4 regions of the Streptomyces sp. NPDC048606 genome follow, and region 4 is predicted to be linked to each of the others. Evidence: riboswitches for the same ligand, from Rfam matches in the RefSeq annotation. Region 4 holds a riboswitch; each other region holds the start of a gene.
The links. A riboswitch is a leader RNA that binds a small molecule or an ion and turns the genes downstream of it on or off. The one in region 4 is predicted to bind cobalamin.
Positions count from the first base shown of each region.

Region 1: it holds a riboswitch for cobalamin, as region 4 does, so the genes downstream of both, AB0D01_RS16985 (ABC transporter substrate-binding protein) here and cobN (cobaltochelatase subunit CobN) in region 4, are expected to answer to the same signal.
Region 2: it holds a riboswitch for cobalamin, as region 4 does, so the genes downstream of both, metE (5-methyltetrahydropteroyltriglutamate--homocysteine S-methyltransferase) here and cobN (cobaltochelatase subunit CobN) in region 4, are expected to answer to the same signal.
Region 3: it holds a riboswitch for cobalamin, as region 4 does, so the genes downstream of both, AB0D01_RS17040 (CoA-acylating methylmalonate-semialdehyde dehydrogenase) here and cobN (cobaltochelatase subunit CobN) in region 4, are expected to answer to the same signal.

Region 1 is NZ_JBEZIB010000013.1:154,630-161,836, reverse strand. Features, by position in the region: gene AB0D01_RS16995 (ABC transporter ATP-binding protein) at 1-548, opposite strand, end outside; gene AB0D01_RS16990 (iron ABC transporter permease) at 521-1,549, opposite strand; gene AB0D01_RS16985 (ABC transporter substrate-binding protein) at 1,621-2,607, opposite strand; cobalamin riboswitch at 3,104-3,241, opposite strand; gene AB0D01_RS16980 (AbfB domain-containing protein) at 3,994-5,550, shown strand; gene AB0D01_RS16975 (hypothetical protein) at 5,631-6,164, shown strand; gene AB0D01_RS16970 (hypothetical protein) at 6,161-7,207, shown strand, end outside.
Region 2 is NZ_JBEZIB010000013.1:182,812-190,018, forward strand. Features, by position in the region: gene folP (dihydropteroate synthase) at 1-536, opposite strand, end outside; gene aceB (malate synthase A) at 533-2,128, opposite strand; gene AB0D01_RS17080 (hypothetical protein) at 2,207-2,545, opposite strand; gene metE (5-methyltetrahydropteroyltriglutamate--homocysteine S-methyltransferase) at 2,653-4,977, opposite strand; cobalamin riboswitch at 5,147-5,373, opposite strand; gene AB0D01_RS17090 (short-chain fatty acyl-CoA regulator family protein) at 5,468-6,901, opposite strand; gene AB0D01_RS17095 (MmgE/PrpD family protein) at 7,090-7,207, shown strand, end outside.
Region 3 is NZ_JBEZIB010000013.1:173,619-180,825, forward strand. Features, by position in the region: gene AB0D01_RS17035 (acyl-CoA dehydrogenase family protein) at 1-206, opposite strand, end outside; gene AB0D01_RS17040 (CoA-acylating methylmalonate-semialdehyde dehydrogenase) at 212-1,711, opposite strand; cobalamin riboswitch at 1,898-2,077, opposite strand; gene AB0D01_RS17045 (cobalamin-binding protein) at 2,131-3,045, shown strand; gene AB0D01_RS17050 (short-chain fatty acyl-CoA regulator family protein) at 3,052-4,452, opposite strand; gene aceA (isocitrate lyase) at 4,833-6,122, shown strand; gene aceB (malate synthase A) at 6,228-7,207, shown strand, end outside.
Region 4 is NZ_JBEZIB010000001.1:459,817-467,023, reverse strand. Features, by position in the region: gene AB0D01_RS01875 (hypothetical protein) at 197-697, shown strand; gene AB0D01_RS01870 (precorrin-2 C(20)-methyltransferase) at 793-2,301, opposite strand; gene AB0D01_RS01865 (precorrin-8X methylmutase) at 2,298-2,945, opposite strand; gene AB0D01_RS01860 (cobalamin biosynthesis protein CobG) at 2,942-4,324, opposite strand; cobalamin riboswitch at 5,016-5,173, shown strand; gene cobN (cobaltochelatase subunit CobN) at 5,206-7,207, shown strand, end outside.

The DNA of each region.
Region 1 (7,207 bases), on a different contig from region 4:
GTGGGCTCGTCCAGCACCATCGTGCCCGCGCGCTGGGCCAGGGCGCGGGCGATGAGAACCCGTTGCTTCTCCCCTCCGGAAAGCCGGTCGAAGGGTGCGTGCATCAGAGGGACGACGTTGAGCTCGTCCAGCGCGCCCGTGATGATGTCGCGGTCGTCGGCGTCGTCGCCGGCGAAGGCTCGCTTGTGGGGGGTCCGCCCCATGGCCACGACGTCGTAGACAGTGAGCGCGAAGTCGCCGGCCGTCTCCTGCAGGACTGCGGCCAGGCGTCGGGCCAGGTGCTTGGGCGGTATCCGCCAGACGTCCTCGCCGTCGAGCAACACCCTGCCCGAAGCGGGCCGCAGGGCCCGGTAGACCGTACGCAACAACGTCGACTTCCCGGCGCCGTTGGGGCCGACGAGCCCCACCACCTTCCCCGGCGCCACGTGCAGGGACACCCGGTCCACGAGCGTTCGGCCTCTCACGACGACCGATACGTCTTCGACGCCGAGCGCGCCGGGGCTCCCCATACCGCTGTCCGTCACTGCGCCCGCCTCCGCATCAGCCAGAGGAAGAACGGGCCGCCGACCAGGGCGGTGAGGATCCCCACGGGTATCTCCTCCGGGCTCATGAGCGTCCGGGCGGCGAGGTCGGCGGCCATGAGGAACGCCGCTCCGAGCAGGGCGGCCGCCGGCAGGGCCCGGCGGTGGTCGGCGCCGACCAGCAGACGCACCACGTGCGGCAGGATCAGCCCGACGAAGCCGATCTGGCCGCTCACGGCGACGATCGTTCCGATCACCAGCGCCACGAGCACGAACAGCGCCCCGCGGAAGCGGTGGACGTCCAGGCCGAGCGAGGCGGCCGCCTCCTCCCCCGCCAGCAGGAGGTTCAACGGGCGGCAGACGCCCAGCAGCACCGCCGTGCCGATCAGGACCGCCGCGACCGGGATCCACACCGTGGTCCAGGTCGTGCCGGCCAGTCCTCCCAGCATCCACCGCAGCGCCGACTGGGTCTTCTGCGGCTCACTGGAGGTGACGACCACGAAACTGGCGACGGCCGAGAGCACTTCCGCCATCGCCACGCCCGCGAGCACCAGACGGACGGTGGTCATCCGCCCCCCGGACCGTGCCAGGAAGTAGACCGCCACGAGCGCGGCCAGGGCACCACCGAACGCCGCGACCGGCACGGAGAACATGCCGAGGAACGTCAGGTTGAAGACGAGGACGACCACCGCTCCCACCGAGGCCCCCGAGGACACCCCGAGCAGCATCGGGTCGGCCAGCGGATTGCGGACCAGGGCCTGCAGGGCCATCCCGGACACGGACAGGCCCGCGCCCACCACCCCGGCCAACAGCACCCGGGGCAGCCGCACATCGACCACGATCGTCTCCCGCACCGGCGTCCAGGTCTGCTCGGCCAGCGCCGGGTGGACCCGGTGCAGCAGGATGGACCAGACCTGGTCGGCGGGCACGGTGATCGAGCCGACCGCGATACCGGCCGTCGCCGCGGCGATCACGAGAAACCCCAGGACCACGAGCACGATGCCGTACGGAGCCCCACGCCGCCGCAGGCCCGGATCGCCGGCCGAAGCCGACGCCTCGACCGCGCCGGACGCCCCGGTCCGCGCCTGCCGGAGATCGGTCACCGGAAGCGGTCCGGGTGGATCTGGCGGGCCAGGGACTCCACGGCCGACGGCACCCGCACGCCGAGCACGGTGGACGACAGGGGAAGCACCGCGAACCGCTTGTTCCTGATCGCCGGTACGTCCTTCAGCGCCGGGTTGGCCAGCAGGAACCGCTTCTTCTCCTCGACCGGCTGGTCGCCGTACTCGTAGATGACGATGACTTCGGGCGCGCGTTCGGCGACCTGCTCGAACGACACGTCACCGAAGGCCTTGTCCACATCGGCGAACAGGTTCACCCCGCCGGCCCGCTTGATCATCTCGTTGCCGATGCCCTTGCCGCCCGCGGTGAAGGCGGTCTTGTCCCCGCTGTCGTAGACGAACAGCTTGACCGGCTCCACTCCGGTGAGCTTGGCCTCGACGGCGTCCAGGGTGCCGTGGAGCTTCTTCACCTGCGCCTCGGCCCGGTCCTGCACGCCGAAGATCTTCGCGACGCCGCGGACCTCTTCGTCCATCGCGGCCATCGTGACGGGGCCGGTGGGGCACTCCTCGACGTTCAGACGGGTGTTGACGCCGGCCTTGGCCAGGTTCTCGCGACCGCGTCCTTCCTTCTCGTCGAAGGTCGTGGCGAACCCGCCGTAGACGAAGTCCGGTTCCGCCTCCAGCAGCACCTCGGCGGACGGGTACTCCTTGGACAGGACCTTGATCCTTCCGTAGGCGGCCCGGTAGTCGGGCAGGATCGCGTCGTCCAGATAGCCGGTGCCCACCATCGACTTCTCGAGACCGAGCGCGAGCATGACCTCGGTCGCGTGCTGGTTCAGCGACACCGCCCGTTGCGGAGGCCTCTGGTAGGTGGTCGTCACGCCGCAGTTGGACACCGTGACCGGAAACCCCGCGGCCGCCGATCCCCCGGAGGCCGGTCTGTTCGGCGTGGGGCTCCCACAACCGGCGACCGGCACCGCCAGGCTCAGAGCCAGCAGCAACGACAGCCGACGCTTCGTCCTCATCCAGTGCTTCCTCTCACCGCAGTTGATCGGACGGCCAACGCACGTCATGGAGTCGGGTGGAGCGGATGCCTCGTGGTGGGCATGGAGGGATACCGGCCACCACGCCCTGCAAGCTCTCAGCAACTGCGGGGGTTGTGCAACAGCGCGGAGAGACCGGCAGGGGCGCACGGATGCACGGCAGGTTGTGAGTCGGATCGAGAAGTCGCGGGCCGAAAGAGAGCCGCCGGCACGGCCCTGCCGTAGGTCAGGTGATCGGCGCACCCGCATCGCCCGGTGTCATCGGCTGATCGACATCCGGGGCAAAGGGCCACGCCCAGCTGCGAGACAGAACAGCAGTGAAGCCGGAGGTGGCGGTCGCCGGGCGGACCAGGAGCGAGCACATGGGAAACCTTTGCGGGCGGGCGAGGTCCGGGCGCGCCCGAACCTCCCGACCCGCGCGCCGCGGCGCGAAGGCGGGATGACCCCGGGCTCCACGCCGCAGACCGTGACGGAGGGAAGCGAAATACGACCGGGCGGCGGGCATTCCGACTCACGACACCCTGGCGGGCGGCGCACACGGTTGCAGGTCAGCGCCGGAATCCCACCGGCTTCCCCCGCATCACACGGCATGGCGACAGCACCCGGCCTCGACCGGGTAGCCGCATCGTACGACCCAAACCCGGCCGGACGAAAGCGCGTTCGGGAAGTTTTCCGCTCATGAGGGACCCACCGTGCCGGATCACCATTTCGGCCGATCCCATCCAAACCAGAGACCGTCCTGACGGCGACCGCGCCGGGGGCCGCCCCTGTGACCTGACAGATTACGGAGTCGGTACGCACCGGCGACCAGAAGTCCGTCGGGCGAGAGTGACCATGCGCTCGACCCGGGTCCTTGTGCTTCCCACCGGGCATCCGCAGGAAATGGGAACCCTTCCCTCCTCTCCTGCGGCGAGGGGCGCGGGCCGGCCCGCGGGCCGAATCTCACGCTGCGTCGCCGTGGAGTCCTGTTAGGGTCCATGATCACCGACCTGACCAGTCGGTACCGCTCTGCCGGGAGCAGGCTGACCACCCTCCCGTGACGAGAGCACGACCCACGCCTCGTTCCCCGGAACGAGGCGTCACACCACGACCACGGGGGCTTTCTCCGCACGCCACGCGTGCGTTCCGCATTCCACTTTTCCGGTTCCGCGCGGGCCGGATCTTCCACACACCCGGCATCGCGCGTACCGGCGGTGCCGTCGTTCACCGTTCCGTCATGCCCGGCCATCCACCGGAACCGTCATGCCGCGTCGAGGGCCGTCCTTGGCATGCCGACGTGTCTCACGAAGACCTTCCACGCCCTGTTCCACCGGCCTCCCGCCCGGGGCCGGAGCACGCCCATTCCCTACGAATGCGAGCCATCGAACCATGAGAAGAACCACGATCTCCGGCGCCCGCGGCGGCGTCGTCCCCCGCCTCGTCATCGGCACCACCGCCGTCGCCACGGTCCTCGCGCTCGGTGTTCAGACGTCCGTGGTCGCGGCGCCGGCGCCCGAGGAACGACAGGCGGCGTTCGCCACGGCCGTGGGCACCACCGAGGCCCAACGCGTCGACGCGGCGGCCGTCGTCGGACTCGACCCGACGCCCGACGTACTGCTCCTGAGCGACTACGACTTCGTCCACGCGCTGTGGCGGAAGGCCGGCGAGGCCGGTGAGCGACGGGAGTCCGTTCGCACCGCGGCCGAGCGGGCCATGGTCGGGGCGGTCGCCGCCGACCTGGTCACGTTCGTCGTCACCGGCATCCACGAGGCCAACCGGCAGGACCAGCAGCGCGAACGCGACAAGGCGGAGGCCGAGCGGGTGGCACGGCTGGCCCGCCAACAGGTGCTCACCGTCATCGGCATCACCCCCACCCCGGAGCTGCTGGCGCTCAGCGACGACAACTTCGTGCGAGCCGTCCTGCGGCACGCCGCCTCGGGCCCGGAAGTCCGCGCCGCCGCCGCGAAGGCACTCGCCGAGGACCAGGCGGCCTGGCGCGAGTTCATCGTCAACGGCGCGCGTGAGGCCCATCGCCGCGACGTGGCGCGCGAGTTGGAGGAGATCGCCGAGAGGGACCGCAAGGAGGCGGAGCTGCGCAAGAACCAGGCGGCCCGCAAGAACGTGGCCGCGCTGTTCCGGGTGTCGATGACCCAAGGCCTGCTCGACGTGAGCGACGACAACTTCCTGCGCGAGATGCTGCGTCAGGCCCCCGCCGACCTGAAGGGCTCCGAACTCCACTCCGCCGCCCAACGCGCGCTGCTCAGCCCGAAGCCCGCGGACTGGCTGGACTTCCTCCTCACCGGTGCCGACGCCGCCTACAAGCGCGACGACGAGGCACGGCGCAAGAAGATCGCGGCCGCCAACCGACTCCTGACCCAGCAGATGCAGGATGCCGCCGAGAAGACCGGGGTGAACCCGAACCTCGTGGCGGCGGCCAAGAAGGCACTCGCGGCCGGTGACGAGCGGATCAGCGACTTCCTCAAGGAGGAGAACCAGAAACGGTTCCGCCGTCAGTCCCTGCAGATCCTGCTGCCCGCGAACGGAGTCGAAGGCTGGTTCGCGCGCTACAGCTCCGCCGACCACGGGCTCGGATTCCTCACCCCCATCGACTCCAGGAGTCCGCAGCGCGACCGCGAGGAAGCCACCTGGGCCATCGTGCCCGCCCTCTCGGGGCGCGCCGGCTGCCACTCGCTGGAGGCGGCCACCAAGCCCGGGCACTACCTCAGCGGCAGGCCCGGCAGTGCGCTGAGGGTCGCCGTGGACGACCGGACGCCCGACTTCCGCAACAGCGCCACCTGGTGCACCGACGGCGGCGACCGCGTGCTGTGGAAGTCAGCGATCGATCCCAACCAGTACCTCGACTACAACGCGGGGCAGTTGGTCACGGCGCCGATCGTGATGATGCGCAACGCGGTCTGGCGCATCACTCCGCCGCTCGCGCCGTGACCGGCACCGCGCCACCGACATCACGATCGTCCATCGCGCCCCGCCGGAGCACGTCCGGCTCACACGGAAGGGGGACACCCATGTCCCGAATGACGAGATCCGTCCTGGCCGCCTGCGTCACGGCCGCCACCGTGATGGCCTGCGCCACCACCTCCCAGGCCGTCGAGGACCGCGTGTACCACCAGCTCAGGTCCGACCGCGCGGGAACGTGTCTGCAACCCGAAGGGGCTTCGTTCCTGGCCGTGGGTCTGCTCGCGGCGCCCTGCGACGCCGACAGCGAGGCGCAGCGCTTCGAGTTCCGGCGCCTGGACGAGAACTCCGTCCTGGTCGTCTCCAAGCTCACCGGTCGGTGCCTGGGCCACATGCCGACCGCTGCCGGTGTGACCTTGAACTGGTGTGCCGACAAGGCCGTGAACAACCTCACGAACGAGAAGTGGCAGGCCGAGACGCTCACGGGAGGTACCCAGCCCACCGTCCGGCTCTCCACCCGCACCCCCAAGCGCTGTCTGACGCTGCCGCACGCGGAGCGCCGACGGCCGCTCAACATGACCTGCGGATCCGTCTCGGCGGACGAGTTCACCCAGGTGTTTCGAGCCGTGCCGGTGACCGGGTGAGCGGCCGCGCGCCGGTCCGGTTCACGACCGGGGCGGTGGCCGTCCTCCTCGCGGTCGCGCTCACGGCACCGACGGCACACGCCTCCCCCTCCCCCGGCCCCGAAGCCGTGCGGCACCCGGCCTCGGCCGCGCCCGCGGTCGGGAGTCCCGAGGCGCGCGCCGCCCACGCCGCCGCGCTCGACGGGGCGCGGGAACAGGTCCGCCGTATCGCGCTGTCCGGGCTCCCGGCCGAGCTGCGCACCTCCGCGTGGAACGCCCTGAGGCACACGGGCGGTGACCAGGCCATCGGCGAGTGGCTCGCCGCGGGCGGCGGCTACGACTTCGCCAGGCAGCGTCTGCGTGAGACCCGTACCCGCAACCGGCTCTTCTGCGAACGCGTCGTGCGCACCCACGCGGCGTCGTTCGCCCCCCGCACCCGCAGTGCGGCCGAACAGGCCCTGAAGGGCACCGACGCCGACCGCTCCGCCTTCGTCCGGACCGGGTACGCCCGGGCCCAGGAGGAGGATCGGACGGTACGGGAGACGGCGGCCGGAGAGCAGCGCGCCGTCACCGAACGCGAACGGGAGTTCGTACGCTCGCTCGCCCGACGCGACCCGGGCGAGCAGGTCCGGGTGGCCGCCCAATGGGCGCTGCGGCCCGGGGCCTCGGACGCGGACCTGCGGGAGTTCCACGGATACGGCTGGGTGACCGGCGGTGCCCTGGATCTGGAGGGGTATCGGCTGCGGACGGCGGACGAGGAGTCGCTGCGGCATCGGGTCCTCGCCATCGCGTTGAAGACGGCGATCGAGGCCGAGGACGCGCTGCCCGCGGCGATGGACCGGGAAGCGGCGCGTGCGGAGGCCCTGCGGGCCTGGCGCGCGGTGGCCACTTTGGCAGGTGACGCCCGAACGGCGTGGCAGGCGGACCGGACCCATGCCGGTCTTCAGGCCCGCAACTGGGGGGAGATCCAGGAGTTCGCGCGGCAGAACCCGGACGGCCCCTGGCAGACCATCGTCGGCCCCGCCGGGGAGAACCTGACGGCCTGGACCGCCGAGGAGCGGGGC
Region 2 (7,207 bases), on a different contig from region 4:
ACGACGGCGTCGACGCGGGCGCCGAGTTCTCCGAGCACCTCGCCCACCACGTCCCCGTACACCGCACGGCCGTTCATGTCGTGGCTGAACCCGCGCCAGTGCATCACCACGAACGGAACGCCGCCGGCGGCGACGGCCGGGACCATCGCGGGGTCGGCGAGGCCGCCGCTGACGTCGTTGACCAGGACCGCGCCGGCGTCGATCGCCCGCGCCGCGACGGACGCGCGCATCGTGTCGACGGACACCGGGACGCCCTCGGCGGCGAGGTCCCGTACGACGGGCACGACCCGGCGCAGTTCCTCCTCCTCGTCGACCCGCAGGGCGCCGGGCCGGGTCGACTCGCCCCCGACGTCGACGAGGTCGGCGCCCTCCGCCACGAGGTCCAGCCCGTGCTTGACGGCGGTAGACGTGTCGAACCACCGGCCGCCGTCCGAGAACGAATCGGGGGTCACGTTCACGACGCCCATGACCGCGCACCGGCCCCAGTCGGGCAGTCCCGCGACGGGGACGCGCTTGCCGCGGTGGTGGACGGTCATGAGGACGCCTCCGTCCGCCGCACGAGATGGCGCCGGTACGCCTCCGTGGTGAAGTGGTCCGGCAACTCGCGTGACACCAGAGTACGTTCGAGGATCTCACGGGCCTCGGCGACCAGGGCGCCCGGCTGCTCCGCGGCCAGAGCGGCTGCTTCGGCGTCGATCACACCGAACAGCTCCTCCTGGGTGACCACGCGGTGCCGGAGCCACTGCCACAGCCGGGCACGTGCGATCTCGGCGGTCGCCGTGTCCTCCAGGAGCCCGTCGAGGGCGACAGCCCCGCGTCCCCTCAGCCAGGCGTCGAAGTACCGCAGTGCGACGGCCACGTTCGAGCGGATCTGCTCGGTGCCCGGGGGCAGCGCGGACCGGCGTACGGACAACAGGTCGGCAGCGCGGACGGGCACGTTGCCGACAGGCCGGTGGATCTGGTGCGGACCGCCACCGAGGTGGAGGTCGAAGACCTCGCGGCAGACGGGTACCAGGGCGGGGTGGGCGACCCAGGAACCGTCGAACCCGGCCCGGGCCTCGCACTCCTTGTCGAGGTGGACGCGCGCCGAAGCGGCCGGGTCGGCCACCGCGCCCTTGGCCGGGAGGTGCGCGGCGACGCCGCCGATGGCGTGCGCGCCGCGACGGTGGCAGGTACGGACGAGGAGCTCGGCGTACGCCCTCATGAAGGGGGCGGTCATGGTGATCTCGGTGCGGTCGGGCAGCAGGAACCGGGCGCGGTGGCCGAAGGTCTTGATCAGACTGAACAGATAGTCCCAGCGGCCCGCGTTGAGCCCGGCACTGTGTTCACGGAGCTCGTAGAGGATCTCCTCCATCTCGAACGCGGCGGTGACGGTCTCGATGATGGCAGTGGCCCGGACCGTGCCGCGGGGGATGCCCAGGAGGTCCTGCGCGAAGACGAAGACGTCGTTCCACGGGCGGGCCTCGTACCGGTTCTCCAGCTTCGGAAGATAGAAGTAGGGCCCGGAACCGGCGTCGATCCGGCGCTGCGCGCAGTGGAAGAAGTAGAGTCCGAAGTCGACCAGCGAGGCCGACAGGGGACGGCCGTCCACCGTCAGGTGTTCCTCCTCCAGGTGCCAGCCCCGGGGGCGGACCATGACGGTCGGAAGGTCCGGGCCGACCCGATACTCCTTGCCCTCGGGGCCGGTGAAGTCCAAGCGCCCCCGGCACGCGTCGAGCAGGGTCAGCTGACCGCCGACGATGTTCTCCCAGTGCGGGGAGGTCGCGTCCTCGAAGTCGGCCATCCACACCCGGGCGCCGGAGTTGAGGGCGTTCACGGCCATGCGGGGCGTGGGCGGGGCGGTGATCTCCACGCGGCGGTCGTTCAGGCCGGGAGCCGGCGGTGCCACCCGCCAGTGAGGGTCGTCACGGACGGCCGACGTCGCACGCGGGAAGTCCAGCGCGGATCCGGAGGCGAGGCGGTCGCTCCGGTGGCGGCGTGCGGTGAGGATCTCCCGGCGGCGGCCGGCGAAGGCCTCGTCGAGCCGTGCCAGGAAGTCCAGCGCGGCGGGAGTGAGGATCTCGCCGTGACGGTCGCCCGGCGGGCCGAGGACCTTGACGCGGCGGGTCGGTGTGTGAGTGGGGGACATGCTGTTCTTCTCCGAATGTGGCCGCGTGCGCGGTGCCCGTGGGCCGACGGTGCCACACGCGACCGGGGCGGTGGCCGCTCATTGCCGCCGGGCGCGGGCGGGACGGTGGCGGATCTGCCCGACGACCCCGGCTGCGTGCCGGAGGAGTTCGGGTGCCGATGCGAGCAGGGGGGTCAGGGGACGTCCCGATCCACCGGTCGCGCGGCGGGATCCGCCGTGGTCGAAGGACTCGAGGGCGGCGACCAGCTCCGACAGGAATTCGGTCGTGTCTCTCAGCGTGTCGCTCACCACGCGCAGCCGGGCCCCCAGCCCGCCCACCTGACGGCGCATGGCGATCAGGCCGGCGTACTCCTTCGGTGTCAGGACCACCATGGGCCGCCCGTCCACCATGATCTGCCCGGGAATGCGCCTCGCCACCTGAGCCCTTCCGTCGCCGGGTACCCGGTCGGGCGGAACGCGCCGCTCTTGTCCGGGGGTGGGCGGTGCGGGCCGGACGCCTCGGCGTCCGGCCCGCACCGTATGCGTCAGCCGTTCTCGGCCGTCAGCTCCGCACGGACCTCGTGGGCGGCCGCGACCAGGTTCTCCAGCGAAGCGCGGGTCTCGGTCCAGCCGCGGGTCTTCAGGCCGCAGTCGGGGTTGACCCACAGCCGCTCGGCGGGGATGGCCTGCAGCCCCTTGCGCAGCAGTCCGGCCGCCTCCGCGGTGCTCGGGACGCGCGGGGAGTGGATGTCCCAGACGCCCGGCCCCGCCTCACGGGGGTAGCCGTGCTCGGCCAGTTCACCGGCCACCTGCATGTGGGAGCGGGTGGCTTCCAGGCTGATGACGTCGGCATCGAGGTCGTCGATGGCCTGGACGATGTCGCCGAACTCGGCGTAGCACATGTGGGTGTGGATCTGGGTGTCGGGCCGCACGCCGCTGGTGCTGAGCCGGAACGACTCGGTGGCCCAGGCGAGGTAGGCCGCGTGGTCGGCGGCCCGCAGCGGCAGGGTCTCGCGCAGGGCCGGCTCGTCGACCTGGATGACCGAAGTGCCAGCGGCCTCCAGGTCGTTCACCTCGTCGCGCAGGGCGAGCGCCACCTGGCGGGCGGTCTCGCCGAGCGGCTGGTCGTCGCGGACGAAGGACCAGGCGAGCATGGTGACCGGCCCGGTCAGCATGCCCTTGACCGGCTTGGACGTCTGGGCCTGGGCGAACGTGGTCCAGCGGACCGTCATCGGCTCGGGCCGGGAGATGTCGCCGGCCAGGACCGGCGGGCGCACGTAGCGGGTGCCGTAGGACTGCACCCAGCCGTGCTGCGTGGCGACGTACCCGGTCAGCTGCTCGGCGAAGTACTGCACCATGTCGTTGCGCTCGGGCTCGCCGTGCACCAGCACGTCGATGCCGGTCTTCTCCTGGAAGGAGATCACCTCGCGGATCTCGTTCTCGATCCGCTCCTCGTACCCGGCCGCGTCGATCCGGCCGGCCCGCAGGTCGGCGCGGGCCACGCGCAGCTCGTCGGTCTGCGGGAACGAGCCGATCGTGGTCGTCGGCAGGACCGGCAGGCCGAGGTGGGCGCGCTGGGCGGCGGTGCGCCGGTCGTAGGGCTGGGAGCGGCGGCCGTCCGCGTCGGTGATCGCGGCGGTGCGGGCGCGCACGGCCGGATCGTGGGTGATGGCTGAGCCGGCGCGGGAGGCCAGGTCGGCGCGGTTGGCGGCCAGTTCGGCGGCGATGGTGTCGGTGCCCTGGGAGAGGCCGCGGGCCAGGGTCGCGATCTCGGCGGCCTTCTGGCGGGCGAAGGCCAGCCAGCGCCGGATCTGCGGGTCGACGTCGCGTTCGGCGGAGGCGTCCAGGGGCACGTGGAGCAGGGAGCTCGAGGCGGCCACGTCGACGCGGTCGGCCAGGCCGAGCAGGGTGCCCAGGGTGGCGAGGGACTTCTGGTAGTCGTTGATCCAGATGTTGCGGCCGTTGACCACGCCCGCGACCAGGCGCTTGCCCGGCAGCCCGCCGACGGCGGCGAGGGCGTCCAGGTTCGCGGCGGCCGAGTCGGTGAAGTCGAGGGCCAGGCCCTCCACCGGGGCGGCCGCGAGGACCTGCAGGGCGTCTCCCAGCCGGTCGAAGTAGGAGGCGACCAGCAGCTTCGGCCGGTCGGTGGCCGTGCCCAGCTCGCGGTAGGTACGCGTAGCGGCGTTCAGTTCGGCCGGGGTGCGGTCCTGTACGAGCGCCGGCTCGTCGATCTGCACCCACTCCGCCCCGGCGGCCCGCAGGTCGGAGAGGACCTCGGCGTACACCGGCAGGAGTCGGTCGAGCAGGGTCAGCGGCTCGAAGTCGGCGGCCACGCCGGGCGCCGGCTTGGCCAGCAGCAGGTACGTCACCGGGCCGACCAGCACCGGACGGGGGGTGTGGCCGAGGGCCAGGGCTTCCTTCAGCTCGGCGACCTGCTTGGCGGAGTCGGCGGTGAAGACGGTGTCGGGGCCGAGTTCGGGAACCAGGTAGTGGTAGTTGGTGTCAAACCACTTGGTCATTTCGAGCGGGGCGACGTCCTGGGTGCCGCGGGCCATCGCGAAGTATCCGTCGAGGGCGTCGGCGGCGACCGCACCGCGGTGCCGCTCGGGGACAGCGCCGACCATGACGCTGGTGTCCAGCACGTGGTCGTAGTACGAGAAATCACCGGTGGGCACCTCGTGGATGCCGGCCTCGGTCAGCTGCTGCCAGTTGGAACGGCGAAGGTCGGCGGCGGTCTGGCGCAGGGCGTCGGCGGTGACGCGGCCCTTCCAGTAGCCCTCGATGGCCTTCTTCAGTTCGCGGTTCTGCCCCTGGCGGGGGTAGCCGTACACGGTGGCTCGTGCTGCCGCGGCTGCGGGCTTCGCTGTCACGGAACTCTCCTTCGCGAGATGTGTCCAGGAACATTCCGAATGACGGGACGCGGACGCGAAGGGAGAACAGGACGCACGGGCCTCGCCGCGGGAGAACACACCGCAGGTGCCGCTCGTCTTGTACGCCGACCCGCCCACGAGGTCACCGGAATGGCCGCACACGGAATACGTCCGCGTGCGGGCAACGGGCAGGTCTTCGGACTCGCGGGCACGCCTGCCGGTCTCCCGGCGGGCACCTACTGGCCGTCGCTTCCCAGGACCGTTGTCCGGTCCCAGTGCGTATGACGGCGGTCGTTCCCGCTCACCGCTGCGGGGCAGTCCCGGATTCCCACCGGGTTCCCTCTTACGACGCATCCCGCCTGGCGGACGGGGCGAACCAGCTGCACGCGCCACACTAGGGCGGCCGATGGCTTCCATGCGAGCCGTGTCCGCCATTCGGACTGTGGAATGAGACGCTCCGAAATGTGGTGTCGACGGTGATCGCCGGTGATCAGGGTTCTCTGACCACTGGATAGGGCACGTAGGTGCGCCGGTCGGGGTCGACTGCGAGGCTCCCGCCGGCGGGCGGCCGGGCGCGCTGGGCGCAGTCCTGGCGTTCGCAGATCCGGCAGCCGAGCCCGATGGGGGTGGTGGCGCGCGGGTCGTGCAGGGCGATGCCCTCGGCATACACGAGGCGCGGTGCGTGGCGGAGTTCGCAGCCGAGGGCGATGGCGAAGTCGGCACGGGGCGCATGATGGCCGAAGCCGCCGCGGGTGACGGTGCGGGCGATCCAGAAGTATTTTTTCCCGTCGGGCATCTCGGCGACCTGGGTGAGGATGCGGCCGGGGGCGGAGAAGGCCTCGTAGACGGTCCACAGCGGGCAGGTGCCGCCGAGGCGGGAGAAGTGGAAGTCGGTCGCGGACTGGCGTTTTGAGATGTTGCCCGCGCGGTCCGCGCGGAGGAAGGAGAACGGCACCCCCCGGTGCCCGGTGCGCTGGAGCGTGCTGAGGCGGTGGCAGACGGTTTCGAAGCCCACGCCGAAGAGCGCCTGGAGCAGTTCGATGTCGTAGCGGACCTTCTCGGCCGCCGCGTGGAAGGCGGTGTACGGCATGAGGACCGCGCCGGCGAAGTAGTTGGCCAGCCCGATCCTGGCCAGGCCTTCGGCCTGGGGCGATGCGAGGCCCGCGGACGCGACCAGCTCTTCCAGCAGTGGTCCGTGCTCCAGCAGCGCCAGCTGCGTGGCCAGCTGGAAGGCGCGCTGGGCCTCGCTGAGCCAGGGGGACAGCAGGAGAAGGCCGCTTCCGGGATCGAACCGCCGTGCGTCGGCGGATCGTTCCGGTCCGGCCTGGAGGACCCGGATGCCGTGCCGGTCGGAGAGGTGGGCGGTGAGCGCGTCGGCGGCGCGGCCGATCCGGCCGAGGTCGAGGGCCGCGGCGGTCCGTTCGGCCTCCGTCTCCAGCGGGGCGAAGTGGTTGTGGTGGGCGTAGAAGAAGTCACGTACCTCGTCGTGGGGTTCGGCGGGCAGAAGGCCGGCGGTGTCCTCGGGGGAGACCAGTGCGGCGACCCGCTCCGAGGCGCCGCGGTAGCGCTGGTGGAGGGCGACCAGGGCTCGGGCCACCTCGGGGTGGTCGCGCGCCACGTCCGCGATCTCCTCCGGTGGTACCGATCCGGTGCCGCAGGCCTCGTCGCCGAGAGCCGTGCGCAGGTCGGTGGCCAGTCGTTCCTCGCCGGCTTCGGAGAAGAACTCGGGGTCGACCCCGAACACCATCGCGATTCGCAACAGCACCGGAGCGGTCAGCGGGCGCTGGTTGTGCTCGATCTGGTTGAGGTAGCTGGTGGACAGCCCCAGGGCGCGGGCCAGCTCTACCTGGTTCATGCCCCGCTCGCGGCGCAGCCTGCGCAGTTTCGCGTGGGCGAAGATCTTCGGTCCGGCGAGACGCCCCATGCCGATCAGGATCCCTTCCGCTCTCTCTTCCGTGTGAAGGTAGCATCCGCAGCTTTCGCAAGATTCGCAGATTCGCAGGTTTCGCATGTTCGGATTCCGCAATTTGGCACCCTCGTGCGGTACCGATAGCTGGGGAAGACTCGCTGGCGTACGACACGCACCGCACACAGAACACCGCGAGGAGTCCCGTGATCGACCACCAGGTACGCGTCCACCCCAGCGCCGACCAACTGCCCCGTGAGGAGCAGCTCGCCTGGAAGCTGGCCGTTGTCGCCACCGGCACCCAGGACGCGCCGGACCTCGACC
Region 3 (7,207 bases), on a different contig from region 4:
ACCCCGTCGCTGCGGGAGAGGCCCGAACCGCCGTGCTCCTCGCGTACGTACACGCCGCCGAGCCCGAGTGCGGCGGCGCGGCGGATGACGTCGACGGGGAAGTGCTTGTCCTGGTCCCAGGCGACGGCATGGGGGGCCAGTTGCTCCTGGGCGAAGTCGAGGGTGACCTCGGCGAGGGCGAGCTGCTCTTCGGTCATCGTGCTCATCGCGCTCACCCCATCGTCGGGATCGTGAAGCTCGCGCCCTCCTTGACCCCGGAGGGCCAGCGCGAGGTGACGGTCTTGGTGCGGGTGTAGAAACGGATCGAATCCGGGCCGTGCTGGTTCAGGTCGCCGAAGCCGGACTTCTTCCAGCCGCCGAAGGTGTGGTACGCGACGGGCACCGGGATGGGCACGTTGACGCCGACCATGCCGGTGTTGACCCGGCGGGTGAATTCACGGGCGGTGTCCCCGTCCCGGGTGAAGATGGCCACCCCGTTCCCGAACGGGTGCTCGCTCGGCAGGCGCAGGGCCTCCTCGAAGTCGGCGGCCCGTACGACGCACAGCACCGGGCCGAAGATCTCCTCACGGTAGATGCGCATCTGCGGGGAGACCCGGTCGAAGAGGCTGGCCCCGGCGAAGAAGCCGTTCTCGTGGCCGGGAAGGGTGAAGTCGCGCCCGTCGACGAGGAGTTCGGCGCCCTCGTTGACGCCGATGTCGACGTAGCGACGGACCCGCTCGAGGGCGTCCCTGCTGACCAGGGGGCCGAAGTCGGCCTCGGGGTCGTCGGAGCGGCCGATCCTGAGGGTGGCGATGCGTTCCTTCAGCTTGGCGACCAGCGCGTCGGCGGTCTCCTCGCCGACGGGGACGGCGACGGAGATGGCCATGCAGCGTTCGCCGGCGGAACCGTAGCCGGCGCCGATGAGGGCGTCGGCCGCCTGGTCGAGGTCGGCGTCCGGCATCACGATCATGTGGTTCTTGGCGCCGCCGAAGCACTGGGCGCGCTTGCCGTGGGCGGCGGCGGTGGCGTAGATGTGCGCGGCGATCGGGGTGGATCCGACGAAGCCGAGCGCCTGGACGCGGGGGTCCTCCAGAAGGGTGTCGACGGACTCCTTGCCGCCGTTCACCACGTTCAGCACGCCTGCCGGGAGACCGGCTTCCAGGAAGAGTTCGGCGAGGCGCAGCGGTACGGAGGGGTCGCGCTCGGAGGGCTTGAGGATGAAGGAGTTGCCGCAGGCCAGGGCGGGTGCGGCCTGCCACAGCGGGATCATCGCGGGGAAGTTGAACGGTGTGATGCCCGCCACGACCCCGAGGGGGCTGCGCAGCGAGTGTACGTCGATCCCGGTGCCGGCGTTGTCGGTGAACTCGCCCTTGAGCAGGTGCGGGATGCCGGCGGCGAACTCGACCACCTCCAGGCCGCGTTGCAGGTCGCCGTGGGCATCCGCGACGGTTTTGCCGTGCTCGGCGGACAGCAGCCGGGCGAGGTTCTCACGTTCGCCCTCGACGAGCTGGAGGAACCGCAGGAACACGCGGGCGCGCTTCTGCGGGTTCCACTCGCCCCACTCCCGCTGCGCCTCCACGGCGTCGGCGATGGCGTGTTCGGTGTCGGCGCGCCCGGCCAGCGGGACTCGGGCCTGGACGGTGCCGGTGTTGGGGTCGTACACGTCGGCGAAGAGGCCCGACGTTCCGGTGGTGTGCTTGCCGCCGATGAAATGGGTGAGTTCACGGACCATGGGTGCCTGCTCTCGTCAGGTTGGATCCGGGGATGGCACGGCGCGCCGGCGGATCGCGCGGGTGGGGCGCGAGCCGAGCGGAGGCCGTGAGAACTACGAGCGCGCGAAGGGGTCTGCGTGCTCCGCCGGATCACCAGGGTCGTGGGTACAAACCGGTGCCATGCGTGTCTGCTCCATCCTCGTGGACAACACGGAACGTTCCGCGGCCGGTATCCTGACTCCCGGATCACCGTATGCCGCCCGCCTTCCCGACAGACCTCGTCAGTGGCGTGTGGATGGCAGCACACTCCCCGGTCACAGTGGCGGGACCGTGCCGGTTTCGCACCGGGCTTCCCTGCACCGCGGACCTTGTGGCACGAACATATAGTTGGACGTCCTAGTAAGTCCACCCCCACCGCCCGCGCGCCTACAGTCCGTACATGCGCATCGTTTCCCTGCTGCCCGCAGCCACCGACATCGTGGCGGAGCTCGATCTGGCCGCCGACCTGGTCGGACGCACCCACGAATGCGACTGGCCGCCCGAGGCCGTGGCCTCGGTCCCGGTGGTCACCCGGGCGGAGTTCGCCGCCGACGAACTCACCAGCAGGGAGATTTCCGACGCCGTCGGCGGAGCGGCGCACTCGGGTTCCTCGCTCTACACCCTGGACACCGGCGCACTCGCGGCGCTCGCTCCGGACGTCCTGCTCACCCAGGACCTGTGCGACGTCTGCGCCGTCTCCTACGAGGGGGTCTCCGAGGCCGTGCGGGTCCTCGACGCCGGCCCCCGTGTGCTGAGCCTGGAACCGCGCACCTTGGGCGAAGTACTGGACTGCCTGGTGACGGTCGGCGAACTTCTGGGCGTACGGGAACGAGCCGAGGAGCGGCGCGGTGAACTGGCCGCTCGGCTGGCGGAGGTGCGGAGGCTGACGGCCGGCAGGCCCCGGCCCCGGGTGGTGGCGATCGAATGGCTGGACCCGCTGTGGCCCGCGGGGCACTGGGTGCCCGAGCAGATCGCCTGCGCGGGCGGCGAGGCGCTGCTCGCCGCGCCCGGCGAGCACACCAAGCCCATGACCTGGGACTCGGTCCGCGCGGCACGGCCCGATGTCGTCCTCGTCCTCCCGTGCGGATTTCCGCCCGAGCGGACACTGCGGGAGCGGGACCTGCTCACGGGCCTGCCCGGCTGGCGCGATCTGCCCGCTGTGCGGGAGGGTCGGGTCTGGGTGCTGGACGGGCCCGCGTACTTCAACCGGCCGGGGCCCCGCGTCGTCCGCGGCGCCGAGGTCCTCGCCGAGGTCCTGCACGCGGTGCGCGCGGGGGATCCGGTCGCGGCGTCCGAGGCGCGGCGCCTCGTATGAGCGGGATCAGTCCCGGCTGACCGGGTAGGGGACGAAGGTGCTGCTGTTCTCGTCGACGGCGAGTGCGCGGCCGAGCGGCGGGACCGCCCGCTGGGGGCAGTCGAGGCGTTCGCAGAGGCGGCAGCCCATGCCGATGGGGGTGGCCGCGGAGACGTTGTCGAGGTCGAGGCCGTCGGAGTAGACCAGCCGGGAGGCGTGCCGGATCTCGCAGCCGAGGCCGATCGCGAAGGTCTTGCCGGGCTCGCCCCAGCCGCCGCGGTGGCGGGTCACGGCGCGCGCGGTCCACAGGTGGCGCTGCCCGTCGGGCATGGCGGCGACCTGGACGTGGATGCGCCCGGGCGCCGCGAAGGCCTCGTAGACGTTCCACAGGGGGCAGGTGCCGCCGGCGCGGGAGAAGTGGAATCCGGTGGCGGACTGCCGCTTGGACATGTTTCCCGCGCGGTCGACCCGTACGAAGGAGAAGGGCACCCCGCGCAGCCTGGGGCGCTGCAGGGTGCTGAGGCGGTGGCAGACGGTTTCGTACCCGAGTCCGAAGTGGTTGGTGAGCCGCTCGATGTCGTACCGGAAGCCCTCGGCGGCGGTGTGGAAGGCGCCGTACGGGAGGATCAGCGCGGCCGCGAAGTAGTTGGCGATGCCGATGCGGGCCAGGCCGTGGGCGGGGGAGTCCTGCGGGAAGTCCTCGGCCGCCAGCCGGTCCAGCTCCGCCCCGTACTCCAGCAGGGCCAGCTGGGTGGCCATCCGGAACGCCTGCTGGCCCGGCCGAAGCCGCCCGGACAGGTGCAGGACCCGGCTCGCGGGATCGTAGTGGTGCAGCCGGTCCGAATCCGGGGCCAGCCGGACCCGGTGGCGTTCGGAGAGCCTTCGGGTCAGGGCGTGGAGCACGTCGCCAGGGCGGATACCGCTGGCGCGGGCCACCTCCTCGGCCGCCAGGTCCGTGTCGTGGAGGTAGTTCTGCCGCCGGTAGAAGAACTCGCGGATCTCCTCGTGGGGCGAGCGCGGTGCGGCGCCGCCGGCGCCGTCCCTGCCGTCGGCCGTCTCCGCGAGCCGCTCCGCGAGGAGCTGACCGCGTCGGCCGAGGTCCAGCAGCACGGACGCGACGGCCGGCATCCGCTGGGCCAGCTCGGCCAGGTCGGAGGGGGAGACCCGGGCCTCGGCGACCTCTCCGGCGAGCGCCTCGCGCAGGTCGGCCACGAGCCGGCTGGTGTCGCGTTCGGAGAAGAAGCCGGGGTCGACGCCGAAGGCCTCGGTCAGCCGGAGCAGCACCGGGACGGTGAGCGGGCGCGAGTCGTGCTCCATCTGGTTCAGGTAGCTGGGCGAGATGCCGAGGACCCTGGCCAGTTCCGCCTGGCTCATCCGGCGTTCCTCGCGCAGCCTCCGCAGGCGCGCCCCCGCGTACGTCTTGCTCACCCGCACTCCTCGGCCGTCGTCCGCTCGGGTTCAGGGTACGCGTGATCCTGGAGTTGCCAACCTTTGCAAGGTTCGCAAACCGACGCCGGAAGATTTGCAGAACTTGGCAAACGGCACTCCTTGTTGGCACTTGGTGCCAGTGCCAGAGTCGTCCTGCGGCCCGCCGGACCACGGCGGCCGAGACGAACGGTCCGGGCACGATTCACGCCCTGACGTCGGAGATCCCGGCAGTTCGGACTCGGTTGTCCTGCACCATTGCTCCGTTCCACCCCAGTGGGCCGGCGGCCGCAACCCTCAGAAATAGGCACACAGTGCCAGTGTCTCGTCGGTACGGACGAGAGTGTTGGCAGCTCAAGCGACTCATGGAGACGGTGACGGTCATGGCAGAAGTGAAGGCGACCACGGCAGCGGCACAGCAGCTCGAGCAGCGCTGGGCCGCTGACAGCCGGTGGGCGGGCATCGAGCGCACGTACAGCGCGGAGGACGTGGTCCGGCTCTCCGGCAGCGTCCGCGAGGAGCACACCCTGGCCCGGCGCGGCGCCGAGCGGCTGTGGCGCCAGCTCCACGAGCTGGACTACGTCCACGCCCTCGGCGCCCTCACCGGCGGCCAGGCCGTCCAGCAGGTCCGCGCGGGCCTCCAGGCCATCTACCTCTCCGGCTGGCAGGTGGCGGCCGACGCAAACCAGGCCGGGCACACCTACCCCGACCAGAGCCTCTACCCGGTCAACTCCGTTCCCCAGGTGGTCCGTCGGATCAACAACGCCCTGCTGCGCGCCGACCAGATCGCCACCGCCGAGGGCGGCACCGACACGACGGACTGGCTGGCCCCGATCGTCGCGGACGCCGAGGCCGGCTTCGGCGGCCCGCTCAACGCCTTCGAGCTGACCAAGGCCATGATCGCCGCGGGCGCCGCCGGCATCCACTACGAGGACCAGCTCGCCTCCGAGAAGAAGTGCGGCCACCTCGGCGGCAAGGTCCTGGTCCCGACCTCGCAGCACGTCCGCACCCTGAACGCGGCCCGCCTCGCCGCCGACATCGCCGACACCCCGACCCTGATCATCGCCCGTACGGACGCCCTCGCCGCGAACCTGCTGACCAGCGACGTCGACGAGCGCGACGCCCGGTTCACCACGGGCGAGCGCACGGCCGAGGGCTTCTACCGCGTGGAGAACGGCATGGCCCCCGTCATCGCCCGCGGCCTCGCCTACGCCCCGTACGCCGACCTCATCTGGGTGGAGACCGGCACCCCGGACCTCGCCCAGGCCCGTGAGTTCGCCGAGGCCCTCCACGCGGAGTTCCCCGGGAAGATGCTGGCGTACAACTGCTCGCCCTCCTTCAACTGGAAGGCCGCCCTGGACGACGACCAGATCGCCAAGTTCCAGCGCGAACTGGGCGCCATGGGCTACAAGTTCCAGTTCATCACCCTGGCCGGCTTCCACTCCCTCAACCACGGCATGTTCGACCTCGCCCGCGGCTACGCCGACCACGGCATGACCGCGTACGTGGACCTGCAGGAGCGCGAGTTCGCCGCCCAGGCCCAGGGATTCACCGCCGTCAAGCACCAGCGCGAGGTCGGCACCGGCTACTTCGACCTCGTCTCCACCGCCGTCAACCCCGCCTCCTCCACCACCGCCCTCAGCGGTTCCACCGAGGAGGAGCAGTTCCACTAGGGCGACCGCGCCCGTCGGCCTCTGCCCGGGTCGAAGGCCTGTGAACAGCGGGAGCCGGACGACCGTCTCCGTCCGGCTCCCGCCCCACCCTCATCAGGAGACCGCATGTCCACCACCGCAACCACCCACCAGGTCCGGGTCCTCGCACCGGCGGGCGACCGCCACGACGAGATCCTCACCCCGCAGGCCCTCGACTTCATCGGCCGGCTCGACGCGGCCTTCACCCACCGCCGCGAGGACATCCTCAAGGAGCGGCGCCGCCGCAAGGACCGCCTGGTCTCGGGCACGCCGCTGGACTTCTCCATCGCCACCTCGGCCGTCCGCGCCGATCCCGACTGGCGCGTGGCCCCGCCCGCCCCCGGTCTGACCGACCGCCGCGTCGAGATCACCGGCCCCCCGGACCGGCGGATGGCCGTGAACGCGCTCAACTCGGGCGCGCAGGTGTGGATGGCGGACTTCGAGGACGCCACGGCCCCCACGTGGGACAACGTGATCGGCGGACAGCTCAACCTGCTCGACGCGATCGAGCGGCGCATCGACTTCACCACCCCGGAGGGCAAGGAGTACCGCCTCGGCGGGAACCCGGCGACCATCGTCGTCCGGCCCCGCGGCTGGCATCTGCTCGAAGAGCACCTGGAGATCGACGGCCGGCCCGTCCCCGCCTCCCTGGTCGACTTCGGCCTGTACTTCTTCCACTGCGCACAGCGGCAGATCGACGCCGGGTACGGCCCGTACTTCTACCTCCCCAAGCTGGAGAACGCGGGCGAGGCCAGGCTCTGGAACGACATCTTCGTCCTCGCCCAGGAGCTCCTCGGCATCCCGCGCGGCACGGTCCGCGCCACGGTGCTCATCGAGACGATCACGGCCGCGTTCGAGATGGAGGAGATCCTCCACGCCCTGCGCGAGCACAGCGCCGGCCTCAACGCAGGACGCTGGGACTACCTCTTCAGCCTCATCAAGACCTTCGGCCACCGCACAGACTTCCGGCTCCCGGACCGTGCCCAGGTGACCATGACGGCCCCCTTCATGCGGGCCTACACCGAACTGCTCGTCCGCACCTGCCACCGGCGCGGCGCCCACGCCAT
Region 4 (7,207 bases):
GCCCTTCGGCCGGGGCGGACGGGGCCCTTCGGCGGGCGCGGACGGGCCCTTCGGGCCGTGTGGGCGGGCCGTGGGGCGAACTTTGGGGAAACACCCGCCCGGCCTGGCCCGAATCGTCCCCGTCACCCCTCCGACCGGCGCGAATACCCTCCCCCGCCGGCCCCCACCCACCCTCCGCACCCTCTAGTCTGAGGCCATGCGGATACGTCACCCCCTCGCCCTGGTCCTCGCCGCCGCGGCGCTCCTCACCGGCTGCGGAGAGAAAGCGGAGCCCCGGGGCTGGGAGCCCGACGACGCGCTCCAGCGGGCCGACGAGACGCTGGGGAAGGACATCGGCGAGGGTCGGGTGACGATGCGCGGCACCGGCTTCCTCGCGGCCGGGCTGGACAAGGCGCTGGAGACCGGCGGGGAGCGCCCGTACCGCTTCGACATCGCCTGCGACAGCGAGGAGAGCCCCCGGGTGACGCTGGTGCTGTCGCGGGAGGGCGGCGCCGGGGACCGGTCGTTCGACGTGCCGTGCGCGGCCGGCGAGGTGACGCGGCTCAACTTCCCGGCGGGCGCGCCGCTGACCGCGCACATCGAGCCCGCGCCGCAGGACGACTCGCCGCCGGCCGGGGTGCTGTCGTGGCAGTTGCTGACGGTGGACCCGCGCAGCGTCGTGGGCTGCGCCGACGTGCTGGCGGGCTGCTCGGGCTGACCGCCCGGCCGACGGGACCTGGAACGGGGACGGCGGCCCGGGGCTCCTCGCCCCGGCCGCCGTCCCGTCACCGGTCCCGTTTCCGGTCTACGCCGTCACGGGTAGCGGCGCGGGGTCCACGTCACCCGGGACCCGTCGCCGCGTTCGGTGACCCGGGTCTGCGAGGAGCCGATGAGCAGGAGCGTGCGCATGTCCACCTCGGCGGGCTCCAGTGCGGCGAGCTCGACGACCCGCACCGACTGCTCCGGGCCGCCCACGTCGCGGGCCACGACCACCGGGGTGCTCGGCGAACGCAGCTCCAGCAGCAGCTCCTTGGCCTGCGCGACCTGCCAGGTGCGGCTGCGCGAGCCCGGGTTGTACAGGGCGAGCACCAGATCGGCGGCGGCCGCCGCGCGCAGCCGTTCCGCGATGACCTCCCACGGCTTGAGCCGGTCGGAGAGCGAGACGGTGGCGTAGTCGTGGCCGAGCGGTGCCCCGGCCGCGGCGGCCGCGGCGTTGGCGGCGGTCACCCCCGGCAGGACCCGTACGGGCACGTCCTCGTAACCGGGCTGCCCGGCGACCTCCAGCACGGCGGTGGCCATGGCGAAGACGCCGGGGTCGCCGCCGGAGACCACGGCCACCCGCTTGCCGCGCCGCGCGAGGTCGAGGGCGAACTCGGCGCGCTCCGACTCGACCTTGTTGTCGGAGCCGTGGCGGACCTGCCCCGGCCTGACGGGGACCCGGTCCAGGTACGTCGTGTACCCGACGAGGACCTCCGCGTCGGCCAGCGCCCGCTTGGTCTCGGGGGTCAGCCACAGCGGCCCGGCCGGCCCGGTGCCGACGACCACGACCCCGCCGGGGCCGGACGGGACGCTGCCCGGATTGCCGATCCGGCTGGGGACGACGGCGACGGCGAAGTACGGGACGCTGTCGGGGTCGGTGTCCGCGAGGACCCCGGTCCGCTCGCCGGCCATGGTGGCGCGTTCCACGTAGCGGGCCTCGGCGAGCCGGCCGCTGCCCTCCATGGCCCGCCGGACGGCGGGGAAGGTGCGGCCGAGCTTCATCACGACCGCCGAGTCGGTGGCCGCGAGACGGGCCGTCAGCTCCTCCTCGGGCAGGGTGCCGGGCAGGATCGTCAGCACCTCCTCGCCCTCGACGAGCGGGGTGCCGAGCCGGGCGGCGGCGGCGCTCACCGAGGTGACCCCGGGGATCACCTCGGCCTCGAAGCGGTCGGCGAGCCGCTTGTGCATGTGCATGTAGGAGCCGTAGAAGAGCGGGTCGCCCTCCGCGAGGACGGCGACGGTGCGCCCGGCGTCCAGGTGGGCGGCGAGACGGGCGGCGGAGGCCTCGTAGAACTCCTCCATCGCGCCCTGGTAGCCGCCCGGGTGGTCGGTGGTCTCGGTGGTGACCGGGTAGACCAGCGGTTCCTCGACGTGGTCGGAGCGCAGGTGCTTCGCGGCGATCGAGCGGGCGATGGACCGGCCGTGGCGGGCGCTGTGGTAGGCGATGACGTCGGCCTCGGCGATGACCTCGACGGCCCGCAGGGTCATCAGGGACGGGTCGCCGGGGCCGAGCCCCACTCCGTACAGCTTCCCCCGGGCGGCGCTGTGGTGACCGGTGCTCATTCTTCCTCGCTCGCGATCGCGTTGACGGCGGCGGCGGCGATGGCGCTGCCGCCGCGCCGGCCCCGCACGATCAGGTGGTCGAGGCCCGAGGGGTGGGCGGCGAGGGCGTCCTTGGACTCGGCGGCGCCGATGAAGCCGACGGGCACGCCGATGACGGCGGCCGGGCGCGGGGCGCCCTCCTCGATCATCTCCAGCAGCCGGAACAGCGCGGTCGGGGCGTTGCCGACGGCGATCACGGAGCCTTCCAACAGGCCCTGGTCGCGCCAGACTTCGAGGGCCGCGGCGCTGCGGGTGGTGCCCATCCGCGCGGCGAGTTCGGGCACGGACGGGTCCGACAGGGTGCAGACGACCCGGTTGTCCGCGGGCAGCCGCTTGCGGGTGACCCCGCTGGCGACCATCTGGACGTCGCACAGGATCGGGGCGCCTGCGCGCAGGGCGGCGCGGGCGCGCAGGACGACCTCGGGGGTGTAGCCGAGGTCCTGGGGGAGGTCGGTCATACCGCAGGCGTGAATCATGCGCACCGCGACCTGGGCGACCGAGGCGGGCAGCCCGGAGAGGTCCGCCTCGGCGCGGATCGTGGCAAAGGACTGGCGGTAGATCGCGGCGCCGTCCTTCTCGTACTCGAACACGGTGTTCTCGCTCATTTCTTCACTGCGGCGTGGATGGCTGCGGCTTCGGTGGGTGGCGCTTCGGCGGGCGGCGCCTCGGCGGGTGCGGGGGTGCCACGTGCGGCCGCGAGGGCCGTGGCGAGGTCGGGGTGGTGCGGAAACCGCCGCCCGTGGACGGAGAGTTCGTAGCCGTCGGGGGTGGCGAGCGCGTCCACCCAGGCGGTGCCCCGGGGGTGGCCGCAGCGGCGCGGGCAGCCCGACCAGTGCACGGGCAGCGGTCCGCGCGCGGCCCGTACGAGGTCCAGCGCGTCGGCGCGCACGTCCGCGAGGGACTTGGCGCAACCGGGGCGCCCCGTGCAGGCGGTGACGGACTCCCAGGGGTCGTCGGGGGCCAGGACGAGACCGGCGGCCTCGACGCGGGCGGCGGCGCCGGATCCCGCGCGGGGCACGACGACGCTCCGCCAGGGGGTGACCCGCAGCCCGCCGGGGGCGCCGTCGGTGTCGGGGGCGTCGGCGGCGGCTTCGGCCAGGATCCGCCACTGCGCGGAGGTCGCCCGGCCGAGCGGGGGCAGTACGCACAGCGACCCGTACCTGCCGGCGGGGGCGCCCCAGGGCTTCGGCGGGGGCGCGTACGGCCACGCCGGGTGCACCGGCGCGGTCGCCGCGATCCCGGCGGCGGCCAGCCGTTCGGTGAACCGGGCGGTGTCCGGGGCGTGTTCGGCGGGGAGTTCGGCGACGCGCCAGGCGCGGGTGCCGGCGGCCTCGGCGGCGTCCAGGAAGTACAGGGCGGCGAGCAGGGCCGCCCGGGGCGCGTCCGCCGCGGCCACCTTGACCGCGTCGGCGGCGGCGCCGAGGCGCACCAGCGCGCGGGGGGCGTGCGTCGCGTCCTCGGCGCCCGCCGCCCGGCCGAGCACCGTCACGTCGGGGTCCAGGGCGGCGACGTCACCGCGCCCGTCGTCGAGGGCGAACAGGAACCGGCCGGACAGGGCGGCGGCCCGGCTGCTCGCGCACAGCAGCCGGTCGAGTTCCCGCACCCACGGCGCCACGTCGGGGCGGCCGTCGTCGAAGAGCCCGGACAGCGGGGTGGCGACGATGTTGCGGACCCGCTCGTGGCTCGGGGCGGGCAGCAGCCCGGCCCCGTCGAGGACCTCGGCGAGCCCGGCGCCGCAGCCGTCGGGCAGGCCGCGCAGTTGGACGTTGCCGCGCGAGGTGAGTTCCAGCCGGCCGTCGCCGAAGCGGTCGGCGGCGAGGGCGAGGGCGAGGGCCTGCGCGGTGGTGAGCAGCCCGCCGGGGATCCGGACGCGCGCCAGGTGCCCGTCGTCCGCCGCGTGCAGGCGCAGTGCGCCGGGGCATGCGTCACCGCGGTCCCGTATGACGGGTTCGTCCCGCGGTGCGGCGGAGGGGGGCTGGGGCATGGCCGCGAGCATACCCACGAATCCGGCGCCCCGACCTGTGGCCGTCGCCACCCGGCCCCGCGCCCCCCGACACCCACCACCACCCCACCCACCGGCCCGAACCCCGCTCCCGCACCCCGCGCCGCGTCCCGACCGCCCGGGCCCGGACCGCGCCGCGCCCCCGGCCGCCACCGCGCCCACAGCTCCCCCGGCCCCGGCACGGCCCCGCTCCCGCCCCGCGCCGAGCGAAGCCCCGGTCCCGTGTCCGCCCCGACCCGGACCCCGCACCCGGCACGTGCCCGCCCCCTGACCCCGCCGCACCCCCGGCCGGCGCCCCACCGCGCCCCACGGGCGCCCGCCCCGAGCGGAACCCCGCTCCCGCCCCGCGCCGAGCAGGACCCCCGGACCCGCGCCCGCCCGGGCCCGAACCGCGCCGCGCCGCCGGCCGCCACCGCGCCCTCGGGGCCCCCGGCCCCACCCCGTTCCCGCCCCCGCGGCCGGCCGTCCCACCGCGCGGTTCGGCCCCGCCCATCGGCCCGGATCCCGCCGGGACCCTTCCGGCGCCGCCTCCACCGGGCCCCGCGGGCAGCCGCAGGCAGCCTCGGCACCGGCCTGCGGGGCGTTTGCGCCGCGTTCCGGCGGGCAGGGCCTTCGCGGCGGGACCGTCGTGGATCCGCCTCCCGACCCCCACTGCCGACCAGGGGCCCGGCCCCCTAAGATGACCTTCCGACGGGCCGCTCGGCCCGTCATCGCCGAGGACGGCGACATGGGAGGAAGCCCGGTGAGATTCCGGCGCGGTCCCGCCACTGTGAATCCCGCGGAACGCTCCGCGGGGTGAGTCAGGAACTCCCGCTGTCCTCACTGCCCGGGGCGCGGAAACCCCGAGGAAGGCCTGCCGCCGCATGATCCTGCTGCTGTCGACGTCCGACACCGATCTGCTCAGCGCCCGCGCCGCGGACGGCCCCGTCCCGTACCGGTTCGCGAACCCCTCCCGGCTCCCCCTCGACGACCTGCCCGGTCTGCTCGACGGGGTCGAGCTGGTCGTCGTACGCCTCCTCGGCGGGCTGCGCGCCTGGCAGGAGGGGCTCGACCTGCTGCTGGCCGCCGACCAGACCCGTCCCGTCGTGGTCCTCACCGGCGAACAGGCCCCGGACGCCCAGCTGATGGAGGCCTCCACGGTCCCGATCGGCATCGCCGCCGAGGCGCACGCCTACCTCGCGCACGGCGGCCCCGCCAACCTCGACCAGCTGGCGCGCTTCCTCTTCGACACCGTGCTCCTGACCGGCCACGGCTTCGAGCCCCCGGCGGCCTCCCCCACCTGGGGTCCGCTGGAGCGCACCGCGCCGGCCGACGCCGCGGGCCCCGAGGTCGCGGTGCTCTACTACCGCGCCCACCAGATGAGCGGCAACACCGCCTTCGTGCACGCCCTGTGCGACGCGATCGAGGCGAAGGGCGGCCGGCCCGTCCCGCTCTACGTCTCCTCCCTGCGCACCCCCGAGCCGGAGCTGCTGCGCGCCCTGGAGTCCGTCGACGCCGTCGTCACCACGGTCCTCGCGGCCGGCGGCACCCGCCCCGCGACCGCCTCGGCGGGCGGGGACGACGAGTCCTGGGACGCGGGCGCGCTCGCCGGCCTCGGCGTGCCGATCCTCCAGGCGCTGTGCCTGACGGGTTCGCGCGGCACCTGGGAGGAGAACGACGAGGGCCTGTCCCCGCTCGACGCCGCCACCCAGGTCGCCGTCCCGGAGTTCGACGGCCGCCTGATCACCGTCCCGTTCTCCTTCAAGGAGATCGACGAGGACGGCCTCCCCTCCTACGTCGCCGACGCCGAGCGCGCCTCCCGCGTCGCGGGCATCGCCGTGCGCCACGCCCGCCTGCGCCACATCGAGCGCCGCGACAAGCGGCTCGCGCTGGTCCTGTCCGCGTACCCGACGAAGCACTCGCGCATCGGCAACGCGGTGGGTCTGGACACCCCGGCCAGCGCCGTGGAGCTGCTGCGCACCCTGATCGCCGGCGGCTACGACTTCGGTCCCGTCGAGGAGATCCCCGGGCTGGTGTCGGGCGACGGCGACGACCTGATCCGCGCCCTGATCGAGGCGGGCGGCCACGACCAGGACTGGCTGACCGAGGAGCAGCTCGCCCGCAACCCCGTCCGCATCCCGGCCGCCGACTACAAGCGGTGGTTCGCGGAGCTGCCGGCCGAGCTGCGGGGCAGCGTCGAGGAGCACTGGGGCGAGGCCCCGGGCAACATGTTCGTGGACCGCAGCGCGAACCCCGAGGGCGACATCGTCCTGGCCGCGCTGCGCCGCGGGAACCTGCTGATCCTGATCCAGCCCCCGCGCGGCTTCGGCGAGAACCCGATCGCGATCTACCACGACCCGGACCTGCCGCCGTCGCACCACTACCTGGCCGCGTACCGCTGGATCCAGGCGGCGGCCGAGGACGGCGGCTTCGGCGCCGACGCGATGATCCACCTGGGCAAGCACGGCAACCTGGAGTGGCTGCCGGGCAAGAACGCGGGCCTGTCCGCGGCCTGCGCCCCGGACGCCGCGCTCGGCGACCTCCCCCTCGTCTACCCGTTCCTGGTCAACGACCCGGGCGAGGGCACCCAGGCCAAGCGCCGCGTGCACGCCACGCTGGTCGACCACCTGGTGCCGCCGATGGCGCGCGCGGAGTCGTACGGCGACATCGCCCGCCTGGAGCAGCACCTGGACGAGTACGCGCAGATCAGCGCGATGGACCCGGCCAAGCTGCCGGCGATCCGGGCGCAGATCTGGACCCTGATCCAGGCGGCGAAGCTCGACCACGACCTGGGTCTGGAGGAGCGTCCGGACGACGACGGCTTCGACGACTTCCTGCTGCACGTCGACGGCTGGCTGTGCGAGGTCAAGGACGCCCAGATCCGTG